3 regions of the Bradyrhizobium sp. UFLA01-814 genome follow, and region 1 is predicted to be linked to each of the others. Evidence: predicted binding sites of a transcription regulator. Region 1 holds the regulator's gene; each other region holds the start of a gene.
What was found. Region 1 encodes LexA, which represses DNA repair genes until DNA is damaged. Its sites were predicted from a motif close to TGTTCNNNNTGTGTTCNG; they were not measured.

Region 1 (9,876 bases):
TGCGTCCCGCGCGGACAAGCAGACGGGGGGATCGATGCCTGATGAATCCGACGAGATCGCCTCCGCCATTATCGCCAGATGGTCGGCGGGTTTCAGCAGGCTCGATGCGGATGCGTTATGCGCGCTCTATTCGAGGAGCGCGTTCTTCTTCGGCTCGAACCCGACGCTGTATCGCGGCCGCGACGGCGTCAAAGCCTATTTTGACGGTCTGCCGCGCTGGCGCGCGCCGCGGGTTCAGTTCAGCGATGTCAGGGCAGAACGGGTCAATGCCGAGCTCGTCAACATGGCGGGCATCGCGTCATTCTTCCTCGACGGCGATGCGCCCTCGCTCGCAGTCAAGATCACCTGGGTGATCGCGCGCGAGGACGACGACTGGAGGATCGTCTGCCACCACGTCTCGTCGCAGACGCCGCTGATCTAGATGTCGTAGTACAAATGGAACTCGTAGGGATGAGGTCGCAATCTGATGGGATCGACCTCCTTCTTCCGCTTGTAGTCGAGCCATGTTTCGATCACGTCGGCGGTGAAGACATCGTTGCGCAGCAGGAATGCGTGATCGCGTTCGAGCGCGTCCAGCGCCTGATCCAGCGACCCCGGCGTCGACTTCACCTCCTTCGCCTCGGCGGGCGGCAGGTCGTAGAGGTTCTTGTCGATCGGGCTGCCCGGGTCGATCTTGTTGCGAATTCCGTCGAGGCCGGCCATCAGCATCGCGGCGAAAGCCAGATAGGGATTGCAGGAGGGATCCGGCGAACGAAATTCGACACGCTTGGCCTTCGGGTTCGGCGAATACATCGGAATGCGGCAGCAGGCTGAACGGTTGCGCTGGGAATAGACCAGGTTGATCGGAGCCTCATAGCCCGGCACCAGACGCCGATAGGAGTTCGTGGTCGGGGCGCAAAGCCCGCACAATGCCCAGGCATGGGTCAACAGGCCGCCGATATAGTGGCGGGCGAGCTGGCTCAGTTCGGCATAGTCGCCCCTGTCGTAGAACAGATTGGTCTCGCCCTTCCACAACGACTGATGAACGTGCATTCCGGAAGCGTTGTCCTCGAACAGCGGTTTCGGCATGAACGTTGCGGTCATGCCGTTCTGGCGGGCGGTGTTCTTCACCACGTATTTGTAGATCATCAGATTGTCCGCCATGCGCGTGAGCGTGGTGAAGCGCATGTCGATTTCGTTCTGCCCACCGGTCGCGACTTCATGGTGATGGGCTTCGATCTGGATGCCCAGCTGTTCCATGGTCAACACCATTTCGGTACGGAGCGCCTGCATGCTGTCCGTCGGGGGCACTGGAAAGTATCCCTCTTTCGGGCGTGGCTTGTGTCCCAGGTTGGGCGCTTCGTTTGTGCCCGTGTTCCAGCTGCCTTCACCGGAATCGATGTCGTGGAAAGCGTAGTTGATGCCCTGTCCGTAGCGCACGCTGTCGAACACGAAGAACTCGGCCTCTGGACCGAAGTAGCTGGTATCGGCGTGGCCCGTGGCCTTCAGGTGGGTTTCAGCTTTTTGGGCGATGTAGCGGGCATCGCGGCTATAGGATTGACCGGTCACGGGGTCGCGGATGTTGCAGATCAATACCAGGGTGGATGAAGGGGAATACGGGTCGAGGAAAGCCGTGGTCGGGTCCGGGACGACCAGCATGTCGCTTTCCTGGATTTCCTGAAAGCCGCGGATCGATGAGCCGTCGAATCCAATCCCTTCGCTGAGGGCGTCTGCGCTCGCCGCGCTCGGCGGGACGGAAAAATGTTGCCATACCCCCGGCAGGTCGGTGAAGCGCAGATCGATCATCTGCACTTTCTCGTCCTTGATTGCCTTCACGAGATCTTCGGCTGTTGCGCATGTCGGAAACATGGCTTCACTCCTGTTATTGGAGAGCCGCGTCGTTGAGATTGTGCTGCCGTTCAGCCCCTGCGAGGCGGCTTGAGGAAGATCCTGCTCCACGTTCTGCGCTGCGAGCTGGCAGCCTCAGCTTTGGTGCGGACCGCGCATCAGCTTCATGGCGTCTTCGATATGGCGCCAGGTTCTGGCCAGCTCGGCCTCGCCTTTTGCTTCAAGCTCGATGGCGTTTTGGGCAGCTTCCGCAATGGCCTTGGCGCCATGTGCCTCGAGCAACTGCCGCGCATAGTTGTGGATTTCGATTTCTCGCATGGCGTCATACTCCTCTCGTCCTGAGCGCAACCGCAAATACCGGTCGGGCCGCGAACCGCAGACGTTGACACCTGGTCAAGCGCCCACAGTGTGCATCTTGCTGCGGCGCGATTGCAAGAGCGCTTTCCGGGCGCCCGGACCGCAGCATGGTCGTCGGCTCGCGGATCAGCAGCGGCAACACATCGCAGGTCGGACAGATGCTTTTTTGTCCGCGCCGCACCATGTCTTCGGAAGAAGGAGGTGAGGATCATGCGCATTCAACACTGGCAGGATGCTGCCAGCCTGTTGGTAGGCGCCTGGCTGGTCGCATCGCCGTTTGCACTGGGCTTTTCCGGGGCAGCTCTCTGGATCTCCATCGCGCTCGGATTGGGCGTCGTGCTGTTCGCCCTGGAGGCATTCATCATTCCGTCCTATCTGGAGGAATGGGGCGAGATGCTGATGGGGTTGGCTCTGGTGGTGGCACCCTGGACGTTCAACTACCAGCAGGGATCGGTCACGACGAGCAGCGTGCTCGCCGGCGTCGTGGTGATCGTGCTTGCTTGCTGGGAGCTGACGATGGATCGTGATTTCGCCACCTGGTGGCACGATCGCTGGCATCACCGAGCGGGCTGAGAGGCAGCTGATTGAGACGTTGGCCTGACCGCCAACCCAAGGCGGCCGGAGAGGTTGGAACTGCGCAGCGCCGGATCCCCTCCGTGCCGCATCGGCGTAACGCGGATGCAGGTTCGACGAAGACATCATGCCCGAGTGGAGAGTACGGGACGAACCAGAAGCGTCGTCCCGCACGCGCTGGAAGGCGGCCACGGCTGCTGCTGCAGGGTGAGAGCGTTTTCGAGCGAAGTGGATGCCGGTTCGCGTAAAGAAAACGCGTCAAAACAAGATTCTGGAGCCCCGTTCCGATCCCATCGGAACGGGGCTCCAGTCGCCCGTCAGCAAGGTGACTCCGTCACGATGCGGCTTTCGCCTCGATCTGCTCCCAGATTCTGGTCTTGCGTGTCTCGGGCATGATGAAAACCGCGATCACGAAGCACACCGCGGGAACGACAATCGGGTAGATCAGCGCGTAGCCGATGCTGCCGGTGGCCGCGAAGGCGGCTGATGTGATGAACGGCACCAATCCGCCGCCCCAACCATTGCCGATATGATACGGCACCGAGACCGAGGTGTACCTGATCCTGGCCGGGAAAAACTCCGCCAGAAACGCGCCGACCGGCCCGTACACCATCCCGACGTAGCAGACGAGGATGAAGATGATGAAGACGGCGACCGGATAGTTGATGTGTCCCGGCTGCGTGACCGTGCCGAGCCACAGATACAGCGGATAGTAGGTGATCGCGGCAAGCAGCATGCCTCCGAGGATCACGGATTTGCGGCCGATCTGATCCGACAGCCAACCGAAGAAGATCAGGCTCGGCGTTGCGATCAACAGTGCGGTTCCCACGATGTAGGCCGAGGTAACCGCATCGACCTTGGAGACCTGCTGCAGGAAGTACAGTGCCCAGAATTGACCACTGTACCAGACCACGCCCTGTCCAATCAGGACGACGATCGCGATCAAGATGTACTTGATGTTGGAGCTGAGGAAAGCTTCCCGCCAGGGATTCCTGGTCATCTGTCCGCGTGCCTTGATCTCCTGGAAAATCGGCGTCTCCTGGAGCTGGAGGCGGATGTAGATGGCGATGGCCACCAGCAGGAACGAAACCAGGAACGGTACGCGCCACGCCCATTCGTCAAAGGCCTGATTGCCGGCCCAGGTTCGGGTCAGAACGATCACGGCCAGCGACACCACGATTCCGAGCGTTGGCGAGGTTTGTAGCCAGCCCGTGTAGTAGCCGCGGTGGTCATCCGGAACATGCTCGGCGACGTAGGTGATGGCGCCGCCATATTCGCCGCCCAGGCAGAGACCCTGGATCATCCGCAAGCCGAACAGAACGAATGCGGCCGTCAGGCCGATCGATTCATAGGTTGGGATGAGTCCGATCGCGCCCGTTCCCAGGCCCATTCCGCTCAAGGTAACAAGGAATGTATATTTGCGGCCGACCCGATCGCCCATCCATCCGAACAGGAAGGCCCCCAGCGGGCGGATCAGGAATCCCGCAGTGAACAGCGCGATCGTGCTCAGCAGGGCTGCGACGGGGTGGGATTGTTCAAAGAACTTGACCGACAGAACCGCGGCCAGGCTGCCAAAAATATAAAAGTCGTACCATTCAATGATGTTTCCCACTGACGCAGCCACAATCACGCGACGAAAATCGCTCGGTACTTGAATTGCCATGTGCTGCTCCTCTCAAATGCAAACGCTACGCCTCGCGTTTTTTCAGCGATCTGTCCGCTCGCGGAGTGCGCGTGGTGCACGGCGTTACAGGCGAGATTTTGCGAGTTCGTCCGCAACGCCTGATCTCAGGGGAGTTGTGGCCACCTGAGAGGAGCTCCAGCGGCCTTCAAGTGCCGCGAGCCGTCACTGCCTCATCCCTGTCTCTTTGGGAGTGGAGGCATCAGGACAGTCTAATCCCAACGGGATCGGTATCTTATGAGACTTTCGGCTCGATCGATTTGACGCAGGCGGCAGCTGTGGCCCGGCGCGAGGTCGGCGAGGCGCAGGACGATCCAGCTACCCGGGCGTTGCCGGGGCGGTATTCTGCATCCGTTCCGCTAGTCGGGTGACGGGGCCATCCGCTAGCCTGTCGCCCGGCAGGGATCGCAAGCGGAATGGCGGAGCAGGGCACGACGCCGGGCGGCAAACGCGGCTACGCGGGGACGTGGCCGCCGCGCGCGGCCGCGCCGGTCGGCGGCTATCTCCCGGCGCGCGTCGGCATCTGGAAGCCTTTCGTCGAGACATTGCGGCAATGGGCGCGCGCTGAAGCGGGGGCGGGCCGGTTGTTGCCCTGGGTGCCGGTGGCGTTCGGCACCGGTATCGCCTTCTATTTTGCGGCCGAGCACGAGCCGGTGCTGTCGGTCGCGGCCACCGTCGCAATCCTGCTCTGCCTGCTGGCGCTGCTGCTGCGGCGGCGCAGCGTATTTCCCGTCATCGCGATGCTGGCCGCGGTGGCCGCGGGCTTTGCGACGGCGACCTGGAAGACGGCGCGCGTTGCTCACACGGTGCTGGCGCGGCCGATGTTTTCGGTGGCGCTGACCGGCTTCGTCGAGACGCGCGACATCCGCGAGAAGACCGATCGTTTCGTGCTGCGCGTGGTTTCGATGGAGAGCCCGCGCGACATGACGAAGCTCGATCGTGTCCGGCTCTCGGTGAAGAAGGGCACCGCGCCCGATGTCGGCAGCTTCGTTGAGTTGAAGGCGCGGCTGTTGCCGCCGCTCGGGCCGCAGCGCCCGGGCTCCTATGATTTCGGACGTGACCTGTATTTCCAGGGCATCGGCGCCTCCGGCTTCGTGATGGGCGCGGTCAAGACCAGGGAGCCGCCTGCGACCGGCGGCTTTGCGCTGCGCTACGCCGCCTTCATGCAAGGCCTGCGCGACGCCATCGACGTGCGTATCCGCACCACGCTCGACGGCGACCAGCGCGCGATCGCAACCGCGCTGCTCACCGGCCGGCGCGACGCGATCTCGACGCCGGTCAATGATGCGATGTTCATCTCGGGGCTCGGCCATGTGCTGTCGATCTCCGGCTACCATATGGCCGTGGTCGCCGGCGTCGTGTTCTTCGCGGTGCGCGCGCTGCTCGCGCTGTTTCCGGCGCTGACGGCGGGGCATCCGATCAAGAAATGGGCCGCGGCGGCCGCGCTGCTCGCCGCGGCCTTCTATCTGTTGCTGTCGGGCGCGGAGGTCGCGACGCAACGGTCGTTCTTCATGACTGCCGTGGTGCTGCTCGCCGTGATCGTCGACCGCCGCGCGATCACCTTCCGCACGCTGGCGGTGGCGGCACTGATCGTGCTCGCGATCGCGCCGGAAGCGCTGGTGCATCCGAGTTTTCAGATGTCGTTCGCCGCGACGCTCGGGCTGGTGGCGCTGGTGCAGATCGGGCTGCCGAACCTATTCGCGTCGCCCGACCATTCGGCGACCGCGCGGGTTGCGCTGTGGGGCGGGCGTGAGCTCTCGATGCTGATGCTGGCCTCGCTGGTGGCAGGGCTTGCGACGACGCCCTACGCCGCGTTCCATTTCCATCGCGTGACGCCCTACGGGCTGCTCGCGAACCTCGCGGCGATGCCTATTGTGTCGGCGGTCGTGATGCCGGCCGGCCTGCTGGGGCTCCTCGCCATGCCGTTCGGCTTCGACGGCGTGTTCTGGGCGATCATGGGACTCGGCATCGACTGGATGATCCTGGTGACGCAATGGGTCGCCGCACTCCCGGGCGCGGTCGGCCGCATGGCGGCGTTCGGGATCGGGCCGCTGATCGCAGCGAGTGCCGGCATCATCCTGCTCGGGCTGCTGCGCACGCCGCTGCGCTGGTCGGGTGCGGTGCTGCTGGTGATGGCGTCGGTCTGGGCGCTCAGGGTGCCGCAGCCGGACGTGCTGGTCTCCGGTGACGGCCGCAACGTCGCGGTGCGCGGCGGTGACGGGCGGCTGCATTTGATGCACAGCGCCAAGGATGCGTTCCTGGTCAAGGAGTGGTTGGCGGCGGACGCCGACGCGCGGACCGCCACCGATGCGTCGCTCGGCGAGGGCGTCTCCTGCGATGCCGGCGGCTGCGTGGCCCAGGGACCTGGCGGCGCCTTCGTCGCGCTCGCGACCCGGCCGGAGGCGCTGGCGGACGACTGCGAGCGCGCAGGCCTGATCGTGACCGCGCGGCCGGCGCCGCAGGGCTGCGCGGCCTCGGTGATCGATGCCGAGCGGCTGCGCCGCCACGGCGCGCTGGTGCTACGGCGGATCAGGGACGGTTACGCCGTCGATGCGGTGAAGCCCGGCGGGATCGACCGGCCGTGGTCGCCGGCGGTTCCGGGCGACGGCGAGAGCGAGACGACGCTGCGCGCGCCGGCCGCCGCGCCGCGGCCCGCCGTGGACGCGACGCCGGCCGAGACCGATCTGCAGGGCGATGATTAGCGGTGGTCCGGTGAGGGGCCGCTCGGCAGCTCGAACAGGCCGAGATGGTATTCGTCGGAATCGGGGCCGGCGTCGGGCTTCTTGACGAGGGTAAAGGAAGCCTCGGGAAATTGCTCCCAGACTTTCAGGTCGTCGGCCGTCACCGTCAGCCAACCGAACCGGAACATGTAGCGGCCCGGTTCCGTGACGCGTCCAGCCTTTTGCCATGTGACCTTATCGACCACCGCACACGTCCTCCGTGCCCGATGATGCGCCAAGGCGCCGGCCGACGCAAACCTCCTCCTGCGCCCCGGAAGCGGAAGTCCGGGGTCGCCCGAAATTGCTTAGGTCATCCGCCGCCGAACAGCTCATTCCGCGGCGACGATGCGCTCAACCCAAAAACAGCGTTGCGAATGCGGAGGGCCGCCGCTCGACGACCTTCGGCTTGTGCTCGACCGGCGGATGCAGCGCCGGCAATTGTAGCACGCTGACGCGCTGTCCCTCGACCAGCTGGGTCACCAGGACATGGCTGCCGTCGGGGAATTCGACCGCGTCATGATGCCGATCGGGCACGTCGGGCTCGACTTCGTTGAATACGCCGACGCGATAGTTCAGCGTCTTGGTCCAGATCCAGCGGCTGTCGTAGCGAACGTTCTCGGCGAAAGCGAGCTCGGTGCCCGGCAGCATGCAGACCGCGACAGTGGGATCGTTCTCCGAAGCAAAGCCGCGGGTCGACGTGCCGCGGAACGTCGTCGTGATCAGCGTCTCTCCGACAATGGCGGGGCGCGATGCCACGGCGTGCAGACTATAGTCACACATCGGATGGCTCCTCATTTCGAGGTAGCGACCCGTGCCTCTCCTTGAGGCATTAGGGCCTCTACCAGAGTGGACGATAGCGAACGAGCTTCTGCTCGTTTCTGGGCGATTGTACGACTGGTCCGAGACCGCCTCCGATCACAAACACGCGACGCTGCGCGAGAGGTATCGGAGCGCATCGGGCAGGCCGTACGCTACACTATCATGCAAGGAACGATCCGACGTGTTGCTCGTTCCCGGCCGCCGCAAGTATTTGCAATTCAGTATTTGCGATAAAGCCCGATCAGCTTGCCTTGGATGCGGACCCGGTTCGGCGGCAGGATGCGCACTTCATAGGCGGTGTTGGCCGGCTCGAGCGCGATCGATGCGCCGCGGCGGCGGAAGCGCTTCAGGGTGGCTTCCTCCTCGTCGATCAGCGCCACCACGATGTCGCCGGTATTGGCGACGTCGTTGCGCTGGATCAGCGCCATGTCGCCGTCGAGGATGCCGGCATCGACCATCGAGTCGCCGCGCACTTCGAGCGCATAGTGCTCGCCGGCGCCGAGCATGTCGGGCGGCACGCTGATGGTGTGGCTGCGGGTCTGCAGCGCCTCGATCGGCGTACCGGCGGCGATCCGGCCCATCACGGGGACCGCGACCGGACGGTTGCCGTCGTCCTCGGCGATCGGCGGCGTGCTGGCGCGCCGGCCGAGGGTGCCTTCGATGACGCTGGGCGTGAAGCCGCGGCGGCCGTTGCCCCCGCCGGCCGAGAGTTCGGGCAGCTTGATGACCTCGATGGCGCGGGCGCGGTTCGGCAGGCGGCGGATGAAGCCGCGCTCCTCCAGCGCAGTGATCAGGCGGTGGATACCGGACTTCGAGCGCAGGTCGAGCGCATCCTTCATCTCGTCGAAGGAGGGCGGTACGCCGGCCTCTTTCAGACGTTCATTGATGAAACGCAGAAGTTCGTACTGTTTGCGCGTGAGCATCTCGAGTATTCCCCCGGTTGATAGCGTCGTTCGATTCCGAGACTCTTCTGGTGGGGCCTGCAGGCGGGGCCTGACCTCAGGAGCATGTGCTCAATGCACCTGCTTCCACCCGGCTTCCCGATTGTAGACACCAGTACTCGAAACAAATCATGAACGGACACTATATGTTCGATATGTGTTCCGCAACCACTTAATTTCCGGTGAACGGATCAGGCAACGCACAATCGGCGGGGCGCGAAAAACCTTATTCGGGCAGTGTCAGGATCTCGCATTCGCTGCCTTTGACGGCCGCAGCCGCGAACGGCGGACGCACGAGAAGTGCCCGTGCCGCAGCGAGATTCCCGAGCAGCGACGAGTCCTGCTGCGTCACCGGCGTTGCGATCAGCGTGCCGTCCTCGCGCGCTTCGAGCCGTGCACGCAGATAGTCCTCGCGCTGGTCGTTGGCGGCGAGGTCGCGGCCGAGCAGGGCGCTCGTGCGGCGATGATGAATCACTTTCCGGCCGCTGAGCGCCCGAATCAACGGCACCAAGAACAGGAAGGCGCAGACATAGGACGACACCGGATTGCCGGGCAGGCCGATCACCCGCATCGCGCCGAGCCGGCCGTGCATCATCGGCTTGCCGGGCCGCATCGCAATCCGCCAGAACGTCATGTCGACGCCCTCGGCTTCCAGCGACCGCTTGACGAGATCGTGGTCGCCGACCGAGGCGCCGCCTGTCGTGATGAGGACATCGGCGCCGGCCTCGCGCGCCCGGCGGATGCCGGCCGTGGTCGCCTCCACCGTGTCGGCGGCAACGCCGAGGTCGATGGTCTCGGCGCCCTCGGCGCGCGCCAGCGCCCGCAGCGCGTAGCCGTTGGAATAGACGATCTGGCCGGGGCCGGGCTGCGAGCCCGGCATTACCAGCTCGTCGCCGGTCGCCAGCACCGCGACCTTCGGGCGGCGGCGCACCGCAAGTTCCGGATAGTTCATGGCGGC
Region 2 (9,876 bases), on a different contig from region 1:
TTCACCTACGTACCTGATGGCCTCATCATAAGTAAGCTCTGATGGGCTGACCAAGCTTGACCATACTAGATCAAATCTTGGGTCAACAATTATGCCCTGCGAGATATTTGGGGCATCGATCTTCTGACGTCGCATATCATCGGTGCTGGTTAAAACGTCTAGGATCGATTCTGCTAATCGTCTGAGTTGCTCCGGACGTATCGGCGTGCCGGGAAGTTGGGACGAAACGTCCAGCCATTGCCGCTTTTTGACCTTGCTGAGGAAGGCTTCTTGTTCGGCGTTGAACCTCCCGCGATCAAATGGATACAAGAGTAGCGGAAAGACGAGGCCTTGATCTTCGGAAAGTAAGCCGACTTTTCTCGCCTGGCCTTCGCGCGCTTCAAATATTTGCCATTCGGTCAGACACCAGTTCGACCGTATGTACGAAGGCGATAGGACCGCTATCATTACGCCGCTGGCATCTAGAGCGGCTTTGATCTTTTCTTCCCAAATCTGAGCAGTGATCATCGCTTCGCGGTCGAGGAATACGGTGACACGTTCTCCAGCGAGCTTCGAGCACAGAGAAGAAAGTTCCTGCACAAACTTCTCGATCCAGCCGTCATCATTGTCGGCGTGCGCATAGCTGCAGAAAATCTCAAACGTCTTCATGCCGAAATGCGTGCCGCTGTACTCGCTTACTCCGCCGCCTCGCTCGCTGAGCTCTTCCGCGGCTTGCTGTTCGCCTTCTTCAGCACCGGCGCCAGGAATTTGCCGGTGTAGCTGCGCGGCGCCTTGACGATGTCCTCCGGGGGGCCCCAGGCGACGATCTCGCCGCCGCCGTCGCCGCCTTCGGGGCCGATGTCGATCACCCAGTCGGCGGTCTTGATGACTTCGAGATTGTGCTCGATCACCACCACCGTATTGCCCTGGGCGACCAGCTCGTGCAGCACCTCTAAGAGCTTTGCGACGTCGTGGAAGTGCAGGCCGGTGGTCGGCTCGTCCAAGATGTAGAGCGTGCGGCCGGTGGCGCGCTTTGACAGCTCCTTGGCGAGCTTGACGCGCTGGGCTTCGCCGCCCGAAAGCGTCGTCGCCTGCTGGCCGACATGGATGTAGTCGAGGCCGACGCGGTGCAGGGTCTGGAAGGTTTCGCGCACGCGCGGCACCGCCTTGAAGAATTCGGCGGCTTCCTCGACGGTCATGTCGAGCACGTCGGCGATGCTCTTGCCCTTGAACAGCACCTCCAGCGTCTCGCGGTTGTAGCGCTTGCCCTTGCAGGTGTCGCAGGTGACGTAGACGTCGGGCAGGAAGTGCATCTCGATCTTGATGACGCCGTCGCCCTGGCAGGCCTCGCAGCGGCCGCCCTTGACGTTGAAGGAGAAGCGCCCGGGCTCGTAGCCGCGCGCTTTCGCTTCGGGCAGACCGGCGAACCATTCGCGGATCGGCGTGAAGGCGCCGGTATAGGTCGCGGGGTTGGAGCGCGGCGTGCGGCCGATCGGCGACTGGTCGATGTCGATGATCTTGTCGATGTGCTCGAGGCCCTCGATGCGGTCGTGCGGCGCCGCGCCTTCGCTGGCATTGTTCAGCTTGCGGGCGATGGCGCGGTACAGCGTGTCGATCAGCAGCGTCGACTTGCCGCCGCCGGACACGCCGGTGACGCAGGTGAACAGGCCGAGCGGGATCTCGGCCGAGACGTTCTTGAGGTTGTTGCCGCGGGCGTTGACGACCTTGATGGTGCGCCGGTGGTTCGGCGGCCGCCGGTCGGGGATCGCAACCGACAGCTCGCCGGTGAGATACTTGCCGGTCAGCGATTTCGGGTTGCGCATGATCTGGTCGGGCGTGCCCTCGGCGACGATGTGGCCGCCATGCATGCCGGCGCCGGGCCCGATATCGAGCACGTAATCGGCGAGGCGGATGGCGTCCTCGTCATGCTCGACCACGACCACGGTGTTGCCGAGGTCGCGCAGCCGCTTCAGGGTGTCGAGCAGGCGGGCATTGTCGCGCTGGTGCAGGCCGATCGACGGCTCGTCCAGCACGTAGAGCACGCCGGTGAGGCCCGAGCCGATCTGCGAGGCGAGGCGGATGCGCTGGCTCTCGCCGCCGGACAGCGTGCCGGACGAGCGCGACAGCGTCAGGTAGTTCAGGCCGACGTCGAGCAGGAAGGTCAGGCGCTCGCGGATCTCTTTCAGGATCCGCGTCGCGATCTCGTTCTGCTGTGCGTTCAGCGCCTCCGGCACCGTCTCGAACCATTCGCCGGCGCGCTTGACCGAGAGCTCGGAGATCTCGCCGATGTGCTTGCCGCCGATCTTGACGCACAGCGCTTCCGGCTTCAGCCGGTGGCCGTTGCAGCCGGCGCAGGGCACGTCGGAGAAATACTTGCCGAGCTCCTCGCGCGCCCACTCGCTCTCGGTCTCGCGGTAGCGGCGGTTGATGTTGGTGATGACGCCCTCGAACGGCTTCTTGGTGTCGTAGGAGCGGACGCCGTCCTCATAGGAGAACTTGATCTCGTCGTCACCGGAGCCGTGCAGCAGCGCGTTCTGGACCTTCTTGGTGAGGTCCTTCCACTTGGTGTCGAGCGTGAACTTGTAGTGCTTGCCGAGCGCGGTCAGGGTCTGGATGTAATAGGGCGAGGACGATTTCGCCCAGGGCGCGATCGCGCCCTTGCGCAAGGTCAGGTCCTTGTCGGGGATGACCAGATCCTCGTCGATATGCTGCTCGACGCCGAGGCCGCCGCAGGCCGGGCAGGCGCCATAGGGGTTGTTGAACGAGAACAGGCGCGGCTCGATCTCGGGGATCGTGAAGCCGGAGACCGGACAGGCGAATTTCTCCGAGAACAGGATGCGCTCGGGCCCGCTCTTGTCGTGGATCTTCGCGGTCTTCTTCTTGTCCTCTTTCTTGTCGTCCTGCGCGGCCGCCGCCGGCGCATCGGCGTATTCGATCACGGCGAGGCCCTCGGCGAGCTTCAGCGCGGTCTCAAAGCTTTCCGCGAGGCGCTGGGCGAGGTCGGGACGCACCACGATGCGGTCGACCACGACGTCGATGTCGTGCGGGAATTTCTTGTCGAGCGCGGGCGCCTCGGACAGTTCGTAGAAGGTGCCGTCGATCTTGACGCGCTGAAAGCCCTTCTTGAGATACTCGGCGAGCTCCTTCTTGTACTCGCCCTTGCGGCCGCGCACGACCGGCGCCAGCAGATAGAGGCGGGTGCCTTCCGGCAGCGCGAGCACGCGGTCGACCATCTGCGAGACGATCTGGCTCTCGATCGGCAGGCCGGTGGCCGGCGAATAGGGCACGCCGACGCGCGCCCAGAGCAGGCGCATGTAGTCGTAGATCTCGGTGACGGTGCCGACGGTGGAGCGCGGGTTCTTCGACGTGGTCTTCTGCTCGATCGAGATCGCCGGCGACAGGCCGTCGATCTGGTCGACATCCGGCTTCTGCATCATCTCGAGGAACTGGCGCGCATAGGCCGACAGCGATTCGACGTAGCGGCGCTGGCCCTCGGCATAGATGGTGTCGAACGCGAGCGACGACTTGCCGGAGCCGGACAGGCCGGTGAACACCACGAGCTTGTCGCGGGGAATCTCGACGTCGATGTTCTTCAGATTGTGTTCGCGCGCGCCACGGATCGTGATGGCACGCGATGAGGAGCCGGCGTTCTGTTGGCGCTTCGCCTTGAGCACTTCATCCATAGCGACAGTTCCGGGCGCATGCTTGGGCGCCTTTTGGGCGCGCATCGCCGGTGATGCCGGGACCTTGCGCCGATGGGGTGTGAAGACTGGAACGTAGGAAGAACGGTCGACAATTTCCAGTGCTGAGTCGCGTCCATCAACGGATAGTTTGCCTGATGGCAGCAGCCGTCAGCAGCGCCGGTTCCGCTAGAGCCTTTTCCCGTTCCGATGGCATCGAAACGGGGGCTCTGAATTTCTGCTTTGACGCGTTTTCTTGACGCGAACCGGAATCCACTTCGCTCGAAAACGCTCTTACGCAAAAAGGCCGGCGCGAGGCCGGCCTTTCGGTGCGATCGGACCGCGAATGGCGGTCAGCAATTCGCTCTGGCTCAGTACTTGGCGACGATCGGGCCGCCGAAGTGATAGTTGACGCCGAACTGGGCGCTGTGCAGCTCGAGCGTACCGGACGGCACGCCGAAATAGTTCTCGCTGTCGAGGCTGCGATACAGGTATTCGCCCTTGATCGACCACTGCGGGGCGATGAACGCCTCGACGCCGGCGCCGACGGTCCAGCCGGAGTGGAAGTTGCTCTGCGAGGCGGTCACGCCGAGTGCGGTGACGCTGACCTCGTTGTTGGCCCAGGCGTAGCCGCCGGTGCCGTAGAACAGCACCTTGTCGACGGCGAAGCCGAGGCGGCCGCGCACGGTGCCGAGCGAGTCGATCTTGCTGCGGGCCGTGACGCCAAGGGCGGAGACCGACGCGTCGATGTCAGCGCCTGCAGCGTCGACCTCGAGGCCGTACACGATGTTGCCGGCCTGCCAGTTGTAGCCGATGGTGCCGCCGCCGAAGCCGCCTTCCATGCTCGGGGTGCCGGAGTTCTCGCTGGCGTAGCCGCCGAAGCCACCGACGTAGAAGCCGGTCCAGTTGTAGATCGCGGCCGGCGGCGGAGCCTTAACGTAGGGGGCGCGTGCCGCCATGTCGGCGGCCATCGCCGGTGCAAAAGCGCTCAGTGCAAACAAGCCGGCCGATGCCAGCAAAACATTCCTGATTTTCAAAGTCCGAGTCCCGTTTTTCTTGCCCATTTTCTTGTTGTCCCTTCAAAGATTTTGAAGAGAGCGTCACAGCAGTGTCGCGTGACGTGCCGGTGCTTCTACAGAGAAATGCCGGAAGTTGTGTATCCGCGAAACCACAATGCACCGAAAACGGCCGCGGTGAGGCGCACGCGCACACGCAATGAAGCCGGCGCACAAACAAAAAGGGCCGGCGCGAGGCCGGCCTTTCGTCTGGATCAATCGGCTTCGCGCGTTCAGTAGCGCGCAACGACCGGGCCACCCCACTTGTAGTTCACGCGGACGGTAACGAGGTCGACGTCCTGACGATCACGGATGGTGCTGTTCAGCGTGCCGTTGGGGGCGATCAGGTTGTAGGTCTTGTCCTGCATGAATAGGTGGTCGTATTCGATGCCTGCGGTCCAGTTCGGCGCGAAGCCAACTTCGATGCCGGCGCCGACGGTGCCGCCCCAACGGGTGTCGCTTGCGCTGCCGACCAGCACGCCGGTCGGGGTGAAGTAGGTGTTGAAGCGGTTGTCGGTCAGCGCCGCGCCGCCCTTGGCGTAGAGCAGCACGTTGTTGACGGCGTAACCGATCTGGCCGGTGAACAGCCCGAACGCGTCGATCTTGGACTGGTTGGTGAACAGGCCCGGGAAGATCGCGCTGTTGTTGCTGCCCTTCAGGTCAGCCCAGTCGCCCTGCGCTTCAAGGCCGAACACCCAGGCGCCGGCCTGCCAGCGATAACCGATCTGGCCACCGGCGACGCCGCCCGTTGCATCATGGCAACCGTCCGAGGCGAGGAAGATGCCGGCCGGGAGCTGGTCCCAGCAATTGTGGCTCGAGCCCCAGCCGCCGTTGGCGCCGATGTAGAAACCGGTCCAGTCATAGATCGGGGCAACCACGGGCGGCGGCGCCTTGGTGTAGGGGCGCGCAGCGAGATCGGCGGCCGCTGCAGGTGCAGCAAACGCAATCAGAGCAACCGTACCGAGCAAAAACTTCTTCATTATCAGTCCCCCAACTCCCCGATCGGCTTCCAAACGGTCCCGAAGCACGATCCCAGACGCGAGCGCCCGCGCCATGGTTGGTAGCTATACGCTGATTCAACCGGAAACGCCGTCTCCCAAATGCAACACTCGCGGAAGAAGTAACGATAAGGCAAGCTACTGATTTGTTTGTTGTTTTTCTAGATCCCGCTGCTAGGCGTCCGCCTGTGCCGAGATCGACTGCCGCTCCGTCCGCACTGGCCACTTCTACGGCTGGTTGTGGCGAACAAAACTGGAACAATTCCGGATGCGATGCTATATCTCGAATATCGTGGATAACCGGCGCGACGGCAAAGGCGGCGAGCCGGCACCGGCGTATAGGGTCATCCACGACGCCTGCGACGTAAGTGGCGAAGGTTGAGAGTGGCGACCGATGTCCGGACGCCCGGTTTTTGAGTGGAGATGATGCGATGGCAGGAAGCGTGAACAAGGTGATCCTGGTGGGAAACCTCGGCAAGGATCCGGAAATCCGGCGGACGCAGGACGGCCGTCCGATCGCAAACCTTTCCATCGCCACCTCGGAAACCTGGCGCGACAAGGGCACCGGCGAGCGCAAGGAAAAGACCGAGTGGCACCGCGTCGTGATCTTCAACGAGGGCCTCTGCAAGGTCGCCGAGCAGTATCTGAAGAAGGGCGCCAAGGTGTACATCGAGGGTCAGCTGCAGACCCGCAAATGGACCGACCAGAGCGGCGTCGAGAAGTACTCGACCGAAGTCGTGCTGCAGGGCTTCAACTCCAACCTCACCATGCTCGACGGGCGCGGCGGCGGAGGCAGCAGCTTCTCCGATGATGGCGGTAGCGATTTCGGCTCGTCCGGACCGGTCAGCTCGGCGCCGCGCCGCGCCGTCGCCGCGGGCGGCGGCAGCCGCAACAGCGACATGGACGACGACATCCCGTTCTGAGGGGACGTCGCGCCTTTATCCATTCCGTCAGGCGCCGTTCCGTGAAGATCATTTCCCGGAACGGTCGTTGCGATCCGGGGCGGCAATCTCCTCGTGTGGATTATGAGGATAACCCCGTAACCATCTGCTAGAACGGCGGTGGTACACGTGCGGTGATGCGGGTTCCCTGAACTTTGACACAGGCTGATGTAAATGATATTTACATTGACCTGCGGCATTTGATGTCTGGCCGCGAGCTTCACTCGAGGGCCGCCATCATGAGCCTCGCGCCATTGCTCGACGCCGCGCCTGCGATCCCGCTTCATGCCTTTGCCGCGATGGCCGCCTTCGTGCTCGGCTCCATCCAGCTCGCCGCCCCCAAGGGCACGCTGCCGCACCGGACCCTGGGTTGGATCTGGGTGATCCTGATGCTGGTGGTCGCCGGAAGCTCGTTCTGGATCCATCAGATCCAGCTGGTCGGTCCCTGGAGCCCGATCCACCTGCTGTCGATCTTCTCGCTCGCCATGCTGGTGCTCGGCGTGACGGCGGCGCGGAGCCACGATGTCCGCCGCCACAGGTTCACGATGATCGGCATCTTCTTCGGCGCACTGCTCATCGCAGGACTGTTCACCTTCATGCCCGGGCGGATCATGCATGCGGTGGTTTTCGGTCATTGACGGGAGAGGCGAGTAGCGAATGGCGAGTGGCGAACAGGGATTTTTCCATTCGCTATTCGCCATTCGCTACGCGCTTCCCGACCAAGCAGCCGGAACCTCGGCGCTCCACCCGTAAGTGCATGAAAAAACGAAGGGAAAAACGGCTTGCCGGAGCCGCGCAAGGGTGGTTATCAGGCCTTCGATGGTCTATATGATTCCCCAGTAGAACTGACCGGATTTCCCCTTTGTCCGATAACGACGACCACAAGCCCGGCGAGCCGCCGGGACCCTCAGATATTCGTCCCGTTTCCATTCTCGACGAGATGAAGAAGTCCTACCTCGATTACGCGATGAGCGTGATCGTGTCGCGTGCGCTGCCCGATGCGCGCGACGGGCTCAAGCCGGTGCACCGGCGCATCCTCTATTCGATGCATGAGCAGGGACATACGCCGGACAAGAAATACGTGAAATCCGCCCGCGTCGTCGGCGACGTGATCGGTAAATATCACCCGCATGGCGACCAGTCGATTTACGACGCGATGGTCCGCATGGCGCAGGATTTCTCGCTGCGCGTGCCGCTGATCGACGGTCAGGGCAATTTCGGTTCGGTCGACGGCGATCCGCCGGCGGCCTATCGATATACCGAAGCGCGGCTGACCAAGGCGGCGCTGGCCGTGCTGGCCGACATCGACATGGAGACCGTCGATTTCCAGCCGAACTACGACAACTCCGAGAAAGAGCCGTCGGTTCTGCCGGCCCGGTTCCCGAACCTTCTGGTCAATGGCGCCGGCGGCATCGCCGTCGGCATGGCGACCAACATTCCGCCGCACAATCTCGGCGAGGTCGTCGACGCCTGCGTGGCGCTGATCGATAATCCGGCGCTCACGATCGACGAGCTGATCGACATCATTCCCGGACCGGACTTCCCGACCGGCGGCGTGATCCTCGGCCGTCAGGGCATCCGCAGCGCCTACCACCTCGGCCGCGGCTCGATCGTGATGCGCGGCAAGGTGACGATCGACACCATCCGCAAGGACCGTGAAGCGATCATCATCACCGAGATTCCCTATCAGGTGAACAAAGCGACGATGGTCGAGCGCATCGCCGATCTCGTGAAAGAGAAGAAGATCGAAGGCATCGGCGACCTGCGCGACGAGTCCGACCGTGACGGCTATCGCGTCGTCATCGAGCTGAAGCGCGAAGCGGTGCCCGACGTGGTGCTCAATCAGCTCTACCGGTTCACGCCGCTGCAGACCAATTTCCCGGCCAACATGCTGGCGCTGGATTCCGGCCGTCCGCAGACCATGAATCTGAAGGACCTGCTCACCATCTTCGTCGCGTTCCGCGAGCAGGTGGTGACCCGGCGGACCAAGTTCCTGCTCGGCAAGGCGCGCGATCGCGCCCACATCCTGGTCGGCCTCGCGATCGCGGTCGCCAACATCGATGAGATCATCCGTGTCATCCGAACCTCGCCCGATCCGAACACCGCGCGCGAGGCCCTAATGTCGCGCGACTGGCCGGCGCGCGACGTCGAGGCGATGATCACGCTGATCGACGATCCCCGGCATCGCATCAACGAGGATGGCACGCTGCGGCTGTCGATGGAGCAGGCCAGGGCCATCCTCGATCTCCGGTTGCAGCGCCTGACCGCGCTGGGGCGCGACGAGATTTCCGAAGAGCTCGACAAGCTGGCGGCCGAGATCGCCGACTATCTCGACATCCTGCGCTCGCGTGCCCGCGTGCAGGGCATCGTCAAGACCGAGCTGGCGGAGGTGAAGCAGCAGTTCGCGACGGCGCGCAAGACCGTGATCATCGAGCAGGAAGGCGAGGTCGAGGACGAGGACCTGATCCAGCGCGAGGACATGGTCGTCACCGTGTCGCATGCGGGCTACGTCAAGCGCGTGCCGCTGTCGACCTACCGGGCGCAGCGCCGCGGCGGCAAGGGCCGCGCCGGCATGCAGACCCGCGACGAGGATTTCGTCTCGCGCCTGTTCGTGGCCTCCACGCACACGCCGGTGCTGTTCTTCTCGTCGCGCGGCCAGGTCTACAAGGAGAAGGTCTGGCGGCTGCCGATGGCGGCGCCGAACGCGCGCGGCAAGGCGCTGATCAATATCCTGCCGCTGGAGCAGGGAGAGCGTATCACCACGATCATGCCGCTGCCGGAGGATGAATCCTCCTGGGCCAATCTCGACGTGATGTTCGCAACGACCGGCGGCACCGTTCGCCGCAACAAGCTGTCCGACTTCGTCGACGTGCGCCGTTCCGGCATCATTGCCATGAAGCTTGGGGAAGGCGAGGCGATCGTCGACGTCCAGATCTGCACCGAGCATGACGACGTGCTGCTGACCGCCGCAGGCGGCCAGTGCATCCGTTTCCCCGTCACCGATGTGCGCGTCTTCACCGGCCGCACCTCGATGGGCGTGCGCGGCATCGCGCTGGCCGAGGCCGACAAGCTGATCTCGCTGGCGATCCTGCGCCATGTCGAGACCACCTCGGACGAGCGCTCGGCCTACCTGAAGATGCGCCGCGCCGTAGCCGGCGAGGCCGCGGCCGAGGAGCCGGTCGAGGCCGAGGGCGAGGAGACCGCGAATGCGATCCAGCTGTCG
Region 3 (9,876 bases), on a different contig from region 1:
CTTTTTCGCATCATGCCCTAGATGCCCTGTCGCAGGCGACGCCCTGATGACTCGCCTTTGGTTTAACCCGGCTGGGCGTGGAAAAACTCGAAAATCTTGCGGGCGCTCTCGGCGCTGACGCCGGGAACCTTGCCGAGATCGGCGATCGAGGCCCGCTCGATTTCCTTGAGCGTTCCGAAGTGGTGCAGCAAGGCACGCTTGCGGGACGGGCCGATGCCCGGGATCTCCTGCAGGCCGGCCTCGCGGATGTCTTTTTTGCGCAGCTTGCGGTGCGAGCCGATCACGAAGCGATGGGCCTCGTCGCGCAGCCGTTGGATGAAATAGAGCACCGGGTCCCGCGGCTCCAGCTTGATGGCCTCGCGGTCGGGCATGAACAGGGTTTCGCGCCCGGCATCGCGCTCCGGACCCTTGGCCACCGCCATCAGCGAGACCTGGGTCAGCCCGAGATTCTGGAAGATCTCCCGGACCGCGTTGAGCTGGCCGCGGCCGCCGTCGATGATGACGAGGTCGGGCCATTGCGGAAACGAATCGTCATCCGCTTTCGTCCTGGCAGCGGCCTCGCCCTCCGGCGGCTTCAGCAATCGCTTGAAGCGGCGTTCCAGCACCTCGCGCATCATTCCGTAATCGTCGCCGGGCGTCAGCCCTTCGGACTTGATGTTGAACTTGCGGTACTGGTTTTTCATGAACCCGTCGGGTCCCGCCACGATCATCGCGCCGACCGCGTTGGTGCCCTGGATGTGGCTGTTGTCGTAGACCTCGATCCGCTTGGGTGTGTGCGGCAGGCCGAGCGTCGAGACCATGCCCTCCAGCAGCCGGCTTTGCGTCGCGGTATCGGCGAGCTTGCGGCCGAGCGCCTCGCGCGCGTTGGTGAGCGCGTGGCCGATCAGCTCCTTCTTCTCGCCGCGCTTCGGCGCGGAGACCTCGACCTTGGATCCTGCCTTGACCGACAGCGCGTCGGCGAGCAACGCGCTTTCCTCGATCTCGTGCGACAGCAGGATCAGCTTCGGCGGCGGCTTGTCGTCGTAGAATTGCGCGAGGAACGAGGACAGCACCTCCTCGGGCGTGAAGCTCTTCTCGGCCTTGGGGAAATAGGCGCGGTTGCCCCAGTTCTGGCCGGTGCGGAAGAAGAACACCTCGACGCAGGAATAGCCGCCCTCCTGGTGGATCGCGAACACGTCGGCCTCTTCGACCGTGCGCGGATTGATGCCCTGCTGCGACTGGATCGCCGACAGCGCCGCGAGACGGTCGCGGTACAGCGCCGCGGTTTCGAACTCGAGCTCGCCGGACGCCTTCTCCATCTCGGCCGCGAGCAGCTCCTTCACGGCATGGCTGCGGCCGGAGAGGAATTCGGTCGCCTCGCGCACCAGTTCGCTATAGCCGGGGAAGTCGATCTCGCGCGTGCAGGGGCCGGCGCAACGCTTGATCTGATAGAGCAGGCAGGGGCGGCTGCGGCTTTCGAAGAAGCCGTCGGTGCAGGAGCGGATCAGGAACGCGCGCTGCAGCGCCGTGATGGTGCGGTTGACCGCGCCCGCGTTGGCGAACGGGCCGAAATAGCGCCCGGGCCGCGACTGCGCGCCGCGATGCTTGAGGATCTGCGGCGCCCAATGGTCGCCTGATATCAGAATATAGGGAAACGACTTGTCGTCGCGCAGCTGCACATTGAAGCGCGGACGGAGCTGCTTGATCAGATTGGCTTCGAGCAGCAGCGCCTCGGTCTCGGTCATGGTCGAGACGATCTCGACCTGCGTGGTCGCCGCGATCATGCGCAGGATGCGCGCCGGCAGCGGCGCGTTGGCCCGCGCATAGGACGACAGCCGCTTTTTGACGTTCTTCGCCTTGCCGACATAGAGCACGTCGTTGGCGGCGTTGAGCATGCGGTAGACGCCGGGCGAGGTCGGGGCGAGGCGGACCGCGTTCTCGATCGCGGCATGCCCGACCGAGAGCGTGCCCTCGGCGACCGCCTCGGCGGCGTCCTCCGAAGCCTCGGGCAGGCGTGCCTCGTCCTCCTCCTCGGCGGCGGAGGTTTCGGGATCGACGTCGCTTGTATCGAGCGTCAGATCGTCCTGCGGCAGGTCGGACTTTGAACCGCGCCGTGGCTTGGGATCAGCCTTGGAGTCGGCCTTGGGATCAGCTTTGGGGGCCGGCGTCGGACGCTCGGGAGAATCGTGAACCATGGGCCGTAAACTAAGTGCTTGGGCGACCGGTCGCCAGCGTTGGCGGCACCAAGAAAACCACCTCGATTGCAGGAGGTTACCGGCCCCCCGCGGACGCCCGGAGGGGGTGCGTAACACCTTGTTAAGACTGATGAGCGGGCCGGTAACCGGGCTTAACAGCCCTTTAACTTAAAACTCTCGATAAACCTTAGTGAAAAAAGTGGAATTCCGTAACCACGCCGGCCCTGGCCGGCGGGCTGCGGCTGTTGCGTGGTGGAGAGTACCAATGACCCGGTTTGTTGCGCGTGCGCTGGCACTGATCGTTGCAGGCTGGACGACCTCGGCGGCGTCGGCGGACCTCAACTACGGATCGCCCTATACCGTCTATCAGCCGCTCAATGCCTATAGCTGGGCCGGCCCCTATCTTGGCGGCAATGTCGGCTATGGCTGGGGCTCGGTCGAGAACAACCCGACCAAGCCGTCCGGGTTCGTCGGCGGTGTGCAGGCCGGCTACAACTTCCAGAACGGCTCCCCCTGGGTGTTCGGTATCGAGGCCGATATCCAAGGCACCACGGCCGACGACCGGTTCGCGCCGTGGAAGTTCTCCAACCCGTGGTTCGGCACGGTGCGCGGCCGCGCCGGCTATGCGGTCAACAACGTGCTGTTCTACGCGACCGGCGGTCTCGCCTTCGGCGAACTGCGCGGCGAGACGTTCGGTATCACGGAGAGCCACACCAATGCGGGCTTCACCGTCGGTGCTGGTGCCGAAATGGGCTTTGCCCCGCACTGGAGCGCCAAGATCGAATATCTCTACGTCGACCTTGCCAACAGCAACTTCACGATCACCGGTGGCGTGTCGAACGGCTACAGCTTCAGCCTGGTTCGCGCCGGCATCAACTATCACTTTTGAGAACAAGAAAACGTCGACCATCAACTCCCGGCCGCGCCTTGCGCGGCCGGGTTTTTCTTTGTGTTGATGATCTCAACGTGGCGCGGCGCATGGCGGCATCCACGCCGCGACGTCCGCGAATCCAATCGGTGGGCCGCACGTGTGGGATATGCGGCACCGCCAGTCGCGTCCGCATCATGCAGGTGGTCATCCAGAGCACGCCAGCCGCGCGCTCGGCGGTCAACTCACACGCAACGCCTCATTCGGCGTTCACCACGAGCCGCGAATCGCGAGCGCTCATGAGACCACCAGGTTGACGGCCTTCGGGCCCTTGCCCTTCTTGTCGGGCTCAACCTCGAACGTAATGCGTTGTCCTTCAGTCAGGTCCTTCAATCCTGCACGCTCGACAGCTGTGATGTGAACGAACACATCGCGGCCGCCATCATCAGGCTTGATGAAGCCGTAGCCACGCTCTCCGTTGAAGAACTTGACTGTCCCAGTCATGGCCATCGGGAAACTCCTCCCCCGTATTGCTCCACCGCTACGCGCACGCCGCGTAGCGGTTGACCGACATTCGCTTGTCGGAAGCTTGGCCACCTGAACAGGCCGGCGTCACGCCGCCGGTCTGCCTGGATTTATTTCGGCCTTGTCACTCCGCCGCAACCATTCGCGGAAGCGGAACGTAAAGCCAGTCGTAACAGGATGAGCATAATACGGTTCCGCGCAAATTGCCTATGCTCAAAATTGAACTTTTCAGTAGGAGCTGTCGATCAAGGTTTAGGCGTCTCGAGTCTGAAGCGCCCCGCACCGCCTTGACCGAGCGGCCGCTCGAGTTCGGGCAGGATGATCTTCAACTCATTCGCCAGCGTCCACGGTGGATTCACCAGCAAAAGCCCTGTGGAAACGAGGCCTGCGCCTGCTTCTTGCGGTGCCACACTGAATTCCAAGCGCAGGCATTTGCCGGCGGGCCGACTCGCTGCTGCTGCAGCGGCCACACTGCGCGCTAGCTCATCGGTGGCTCTCCGGGTTTTTACGGGGTACCACAAAAGATACGTGCCAGTCGGCCACTTCGCGAATGCTTCCGTGAAAGCACTGGCCAGCCGCTCGAACTCGTCCTTCGCTTCGAACGGCGGATCGATCAGCACCAGGCCGCGCCGTTCGTTCGGCGGCACGAATGCGGGCAGCGCCATCCAGCCGTCGAGATCGACGACGCGCGCTTGCGCGTCGCGTCGCAAGGCGTCGATCAGTTGTTTGCGCGCCGTCGGTTCGATCTCGCAGGCGGTGAGGCGATCTTGCGGACGCAGCAGCGCCCGCGCGATCAACGGCGAACCCGGATAGGCCTTCAGCTCGCCTCTCGGATTGAATGCCCTGACGATGTCGAGATAGGGCGCGATCAGCGGCAACGCCTTGTCGGAAAGCCGCGCCTGCATCAGCCGCGCGATACCGGTGAGCCATTCGCCGCCGCGCTGCGCTTCGCTCGACGTCAAATCATAGAGGCCGGCGCCGGCATGGGTGTCGATGACGCGGAACGGCGCCGGCTTGTCTTGCAGATAGGTGAGCATGCGCACCAGCACGATGTGCTTGATGACGTCGGCAAAGCTGCCGGCATGAAAGGCGTGACGGTAGTTCATGTGATGATCGTGCTGCGCTCCCAAAGGGTCGCGCATGTTGTACTCGTCATGCCCGGGCTTGTCCCGGCCTTCGCTAAAGCTTCGGCGGGGTTAACATCCGAGCTCGGCGAAGGCTTGGAGTAGCCGGCTCCCGGGCATCTGCGCCTTATCTTGCTTGTTTCGCGATGGCGCAGGTGGCCGGGACGTTTTGCGCGACGACGCGCGGCGCAGGTCCGCCGGCCATGACGCAGAGAGTTTCAGCCGCCGCGAACCGGCGGCATCAGCACCTGATCGCGGCGGCAGGCGCGGCGATCGATTTCCTCGCAGGAGCGGAATTGCAGATCCTTGCTGAGGCAGATCCGCACCTCGCTGAGCCGCTTGCTGTCGCAGGTCACCGAGATCGCGGAGTTGCTGAGGCCTGGATTGACCTTGATGAACGCCGTCTCCAGCTCGTCGGGCGCGACCGTCTTCGGCTCCGACAATTGCAGGAATTCCTCGGGGATCTTCACCGTGGCGCGGGCCTTGCGGATGGCTTCGAAATAGGCGCGTTCGCCGAGACCCGAGCAGGTGCCGTGCTTGTCCCACTCATTGTAGATCAGCCCGGGCGCCGGCATCAGGTCGAGCATCGAGCTCATGATGCTGCGGGCGAGTCGCGGCGAGGGCCGCTGGCAGTATTCCGGAAAGCCCCGCTCATATTGCGGCCACAGGCCGTGCACCACGAAGGAATAGGGCCGTCCGCCGCACTGCGCCTGCCTGCCGCGGCCGTTGTTGCCGCGCTCGCTCGCCGCCTCGCAGAACGAGGGCGACCACGACAGCGACAGCACATAGAAATCGAACTCACCGGGTGCATTCTGGCGGCGATCCTGGGCCGAGGCCCCAACCGCACTGCACAGAATAATGGCAACCGAAATCAAAAATCGGGAAATTGTGTCCAACCGAGGCATCAAACGCTCCCCCTCACTCGACCGCCGAGAGCCTAGCAGGCCGCGAGAACATTTCAAGAACAAAAAGCCGCCGTCCAAATGGCGGCGGCTCCTGCTTTAGCAGTCTGGTCGGAGATCAGGGCCGGGCGGCCTTGCAGGACGGGTTATAGGCCCAGTTGCGGTCGAGTCCTGCGACGCACCATTCGACGCCCTGATTGATGCTGGCAAAGCCGCCGTCCTCGATGATCGAATAGTGCACCTTGCGCACCTTGCCGTCGCTCAGCATCGCCTCGCCGCTGCAATAGCGGCGCGGAATATTGTCGGACTGCCAGGGACGGAAGGCGGTTTCGTGAATCCCGTTGAAGCCGGTGATCACGAGCGGCGAATTCCAGAAGGTCGCTTCCTTTTCCTGGAATTGCGTGCTGATGACCGTCAGGGCCTTCTCGCATGGGGCCACATTGCCGTCATAGCGCGGGCCGGACAGCCAAAAGTTCATTTCGAACGGATTGGCGGCCTGGGCCGTGCCCCCGAACGCCAGCGTGCCGACCACGAGTGCGGCGCCGAGGCCGAGCTTGCGGCCGAGTTTATTGCGGGAGCTGAACAGGTTGCGCATGGGAATCCACCCGATTATCCGATGCCGCGGACGGTGCCGCGAAGCCTCGGCAAGGTCAAGTGCAGCGCGGCAACACCTGCGGAGAAGTCCACCTTGGGGAGCCGGCTCGTTCTTTTCACGGTCGCCGGCGCACTCTATGTTGGTCTCAGCGAAATGGAGTCTGCGATGCGAAGGAAATTGGCCGCTTGCCTGGTTGCCGTTTGCGGGATGCTGGCCGTTGTGCCGGCGCGGGCGGATTGGATGCAGCCGGTACCGCCGTTCAAGGGCAACGATACCGGCGGTATCATCGCCTATACGCTGGCGACCCAGAGCGACGCCCGGCAGCTCGCCGTCGATCACTGCGCCTCCTACGGCAAGGTGGTCAAGTTCCTTGCGATGCAGAACTATCCGGGCGGCTACATCTCTTTCGCCTGTCGCTGGGTGCCCTATGGCGCAGCCCAGAGGCCGTTGCGCACGCTCTACTGAGCGCGCTTCAAATCTTTCGATCGTTCAGCCGGGAGCCGACCGCATGACCCGACAGCTTGCCTTGCTTGGTTCGGCTGTGTGCCTTGTCCTGTCCGCTGGCGCCGCAAGTGCCGTCGACCTGCCGATCCGCAAGGCCGGTCTGTGGGAGATGAAGATGGTGCGCACCGGCGGGCCGATGCCGGAAATCACCATGCAGCACTGCACCGACGAGACCACCGACAAGGAGATGAGCGCGGCGGCCTCGCCGATGGCCAAGGAAGTCTGCTCCAAGCAGGATATCCAGAAGACCGCGACCGGCTATGTCAGCGACAGCGTCTGCAGCGTCGCCGGCATGACGATGCAGAGCCATGCCGAGATCGTCGGCGATTTCAATTCCGCCTACACGGTGAAGAGCACCTCGCATGCCGAGGGCGGCGCGGCCGGCTCGCGCGACACCACGATGACCATCGAGGCGAAGTGGCTCGGCGCCTGCAAGAGCGACCAGAAGGCCGGTGACATCATCATGCCCGGCGGCATGAAGATGAACGTCAAGGACATGGAAAAGCTGAAGGGCCTCCTGCCCAAGCAGAAGTAGCGCGCAGCGCATTCGGCCATTGCCGCGCGCCTGAATGCATCGCCTCGCATGCCGAGAGGCTGTGCCGCCTTGCACCACAGTCATTGCGAGCAGTTCGCGACGAAACTGCGGAGCAATCTTGCGCTGAGGCGATGCGCAATCCATCCGATTCCTCCCGGTCACCCCCAGGGCTATCGCATATGCCCCTTGGCGACCGCGCAAGTGCTTGGCCTCGTGGTTCGAGACGCGCCGCAAGCGGCGCTCCTCACCATGAGGGTCTACGATTGTGCCGCAGAACAAGACCTCATCCTGAGGAGCCCGCCGAAGGCGGGCGTCTCGAAGGATGGCCACGGGCACACCGCCACGAAATGGCGATAGCCTTTGCGCGGGGATGACGGGTCACCGCGTTCGTGCGCTCCTTGGCGCGCGATGACGTCGACGGGATGCGACATCATTGAATGATCGCTGCGTGCCTCGCGTTCGAGACTCTCTGCGAGCGACGACGCGCATCGCATTCGTCGAGTCGAAAGCTGACGCGCCAACATGTCGCTTTGAACCGTTCCAGTGTTGCGCATCTTGAATCGTTCCAGTGTTTCGCATCGTGTGCGCTTCAATGGATTCTATTTTGCGCGTGTGGAATTTCGTTCGTCCCGCCGATAGTAGTCCGCCCCAATCGATGCCGGCCTTGTCGCGAACGCGACTCGATCGATGTCAGCGTAAGGCAATGTGGGGATTTGTTCGGTGGGAATGGCTTCGTTGCGGAGCAAGCGCGGCTTGCTTGCATCAAATGCTGCGATCAATGCAGCGCTGCTCGGTTCGGTCGTGCTTGTGCCAATGGGCTCAGACGTCGCCTGCGCCCAGGCGCAGACCAGTCCTCCGCAGAACAATGTCAGCGAACTTCCCGCAGTGACGGTGGATGAACCTGCCGCCGCAAAGAAGCGCGGAGCCGTCGTTTCAAGTCAGAACACCAGGGCTTCGCGCGCGGTCGCGGCGAACCGGCGCCGCAATGCCGCGGCGCCCGCTCAGAGTCAGGCTCCGCGGTCGCAAGGCGCAGGTGGCGCGATCGGTACGACGACGGGTTACGTCGCGACCGCCAGCACTGCCGGCACCAAGACCAGCACAGCGCTGATCGAAACGCCGCAGTCGCTTTCGGTCGTCACGCAAAAGGAGCTCCGGGATCGCAACGTTCAGACGCTCAAGGACGCCGTCAGCTACACACCGGGCGTGACGACCACGGCGTTCGGCTATGATCCAAGGTTCGATAGCTTCTACATCCGTGGCTTCGATGCGACCTATACCGGGATCTATCGCGACGGCCTGCGTCAGGGCGGCGGCAACTTTGCCATTCCCAAGATCGAACCTTACGGTCTCGACAGCGTGTCGATCCTCCGCGGACCGGCCTCAGGCCTCTATGGCCTTGGCTCTCCGGGAGGCATCGTGGACGTCACGACCAAGCGGCCGCCGTTGACGGCATTCGGTGAGGTGCAGCTGCAGGGCGGCACCTACGACCGTTACCAGGGCAGCTTCGATGTCGGTGGTCCGGTGCCCGGCAGCGATCAGTTGTACTACCGGCTGACCGGTCTGCTGCGCGACGCAAAGACCTGGTATCCGGGCAACGACGACGATCGCGCCTATATCGCGCCTGCGCTGACCTGGCGGCCGGACGCCGACACGTCCTTCACCATCCTGAGCGAATATCAAAAGAGCCGAACCGCCGCCAGCATCGGCAATTTCCGCACGCCTGACGGACGGCTGACCAACATCTATTCGAATGATCCGGCCTTCAGCGCGATGGATCAGAAGCAGTATCGCATCGGCTACGCGTTCGAGCACAATGTCGACGACGTGTGGACGGTGCGGCAGAACTTCCGCTTCTACCAGGTCGACGTCGACGCGAAATACACCCAGATCGATTCGATCGACAGCAGCACCAATCTGGCGTCGCGATCGGCCTGGCGGATCCTGGACAGCTTCAACACGGTGACGCTCGACAATCAGGCCGAGGCCAAGTTCATGCTCGGCGCGATCAGGAACGCGGCGCTGTTCGGCGTCGACTACGGGCACTCCTACTACAATGACAAGATCGGTTACGGGCCGGCGCCCGATCTCAATCTCCTGACCATGAACTACGGCGCCCAGGCGATCGCGACGCCGGCCTTCTCGATCTTCAACAAGCAGTCGACCGACGAGGTCGGCGTCTATGCGCAGGAGCAGGCCAAGCTCGGAGGCTTCATTCTGACGCTCAACGGCCGTCAGAGCTGGGTATCGCAGACGACGACCGCGGGTCTGGACGGCGTGCCGTCAACGCAGAAGGCCACCGCTTTCACGGGCCGTGCGGGGCTGAGCTACGTCTTCGACAACGGCATTGCGCCTTATGTCAGCTATGCGACGGCGTTCGCCCCGCAGGTCGGCGTCGACGCATCCGGATTGCCGTTCAGGCCGACCACCGGCGAGCAGAAGGAAGTGGGGATCAAGTACCAGATGCCGAACCTTCCGGTGCTGTTGACCGCCGCGGTGTTCGACATCACGCAGGACAATGTGCTGCGCACCGATCCGAACGACATGGCGTTCCAGGCAGCCACCGGACAGGTCGAATCCAAGGGTGTGGAGCTCGAGGCGAAGCTGGCGCTCAAGCAGGGATTTGATCTCACCGCCGCCTACACCCATCTC

Region 2: the regulator LexA is predicted to act here: its motif matches at 5,956-5,973, upstream of PMN64_RS05130 (single-stranded DNA-binding protein).
Region 3: the regulator LexA is predicted to act here: its motif matches at 5,641-5,658, upstream of PMN64_RS27725 (ribonuclease T2 family protein).

The regions. Positions count from the first base shown of each region.
Region 1 covers NZ_JAQOSR010000089.1:24,886-34,761, forward strand. Annotated here, with positions in the region: gene PMN64_RS25075 (YybH family protein) at 35-421, shown strand; gene glnA (type I glutamate--ammonia ligase) at 418-1,848, opposite strand; gene PMN64_RS25085 (hypothetical protein) at 1,963-2,145, opposite strand; gene PMN64_RS25090 (SPW repeat protein) at 2,395-2,757, shown strand; gene PMN64_RS25095 (MFS transporter) at 3,092-4,420, opposite strand; gene PMN64_RS25100 (ComEC/Rec2 family competence protein) at 4,855-7,140, shown strand; gene PMN64_RS25105 (hypothetical protein) at 7,137-7,364, opposite strand; gene PMN64_RS25110 (hypothetical protein) at 7,510-7,938, opposite strand; gene lexA (transcriptional repressor LexA) at 8,196-8,900, opposite strand; gene glp (gephyrin-like molybdotransferase Glp) at 9,145-9,876, opposite strand, start outside.
Region 2 covers NZ_JAQOSR010000010.1:32,086-41,961, reverse strand. Annotated here, with positions in the region: gene PMN64_RS05150 (TIR domain-containing protein) at 1-648, opposite strand, end outside; gene uvrA (excinuclease ABC subunit UvrA) at 675-3,662, opposite strand; gene PMN64_RS05140 (outer membrane protein) at 4,031-4,690, opposite strand; gene PMN64_RS05135 (outer membrane protein) at 4,948-5,694, opposite strand; gene PMN64_RS05130 (single-stranded DNA-binding protein) at 6,144-6,635, shown strand; gene PMN64_RS05125 (DUF2306 domain-containing protein) at 6,893-7,291, shown strand; gene gyrA (DNA gyrase subunit A) at 7,516-9,876, shown strand, end outside.
Region 3 covers NZ_JAQOSR010000106.1:6,688-16,563, reverse strand. Annotated here, with positions in the region: gene uvrC (excinuclease ABC subunit UvrC) at 63-2,174, opposite strand; gene PMN64_RS27740 (outer membrane protein) at 2,440-3,063, shown strand; gene PMN64_RS27735 (cold-shock protein) at 3,340-3,552, opposite strand; gene PMN64_RS27730 (23S rRNA (adenine(2030)-N(6))-methyltransferase RlmJ) at 3,813-4,673, opposite strand; gene PMN64_RS27725 (ribonuclease T2 family protein) at 4,910-5,596, opposite strand; gene PMN64_RS27720 (hypothetical protein) at 5,712-6,188, opposite strand; gene PMN64_RS27715 (hypothetical protein) at 6,354-6,653, shown strand; gene PMN64_RS27710 (DUF3617 domain-containing protein) at 6,697-7,227, shown strand; gene PMN64_RS27705 (TonB-dependent siderophore receptor) at 7,981-9,876, shown strand, end outside.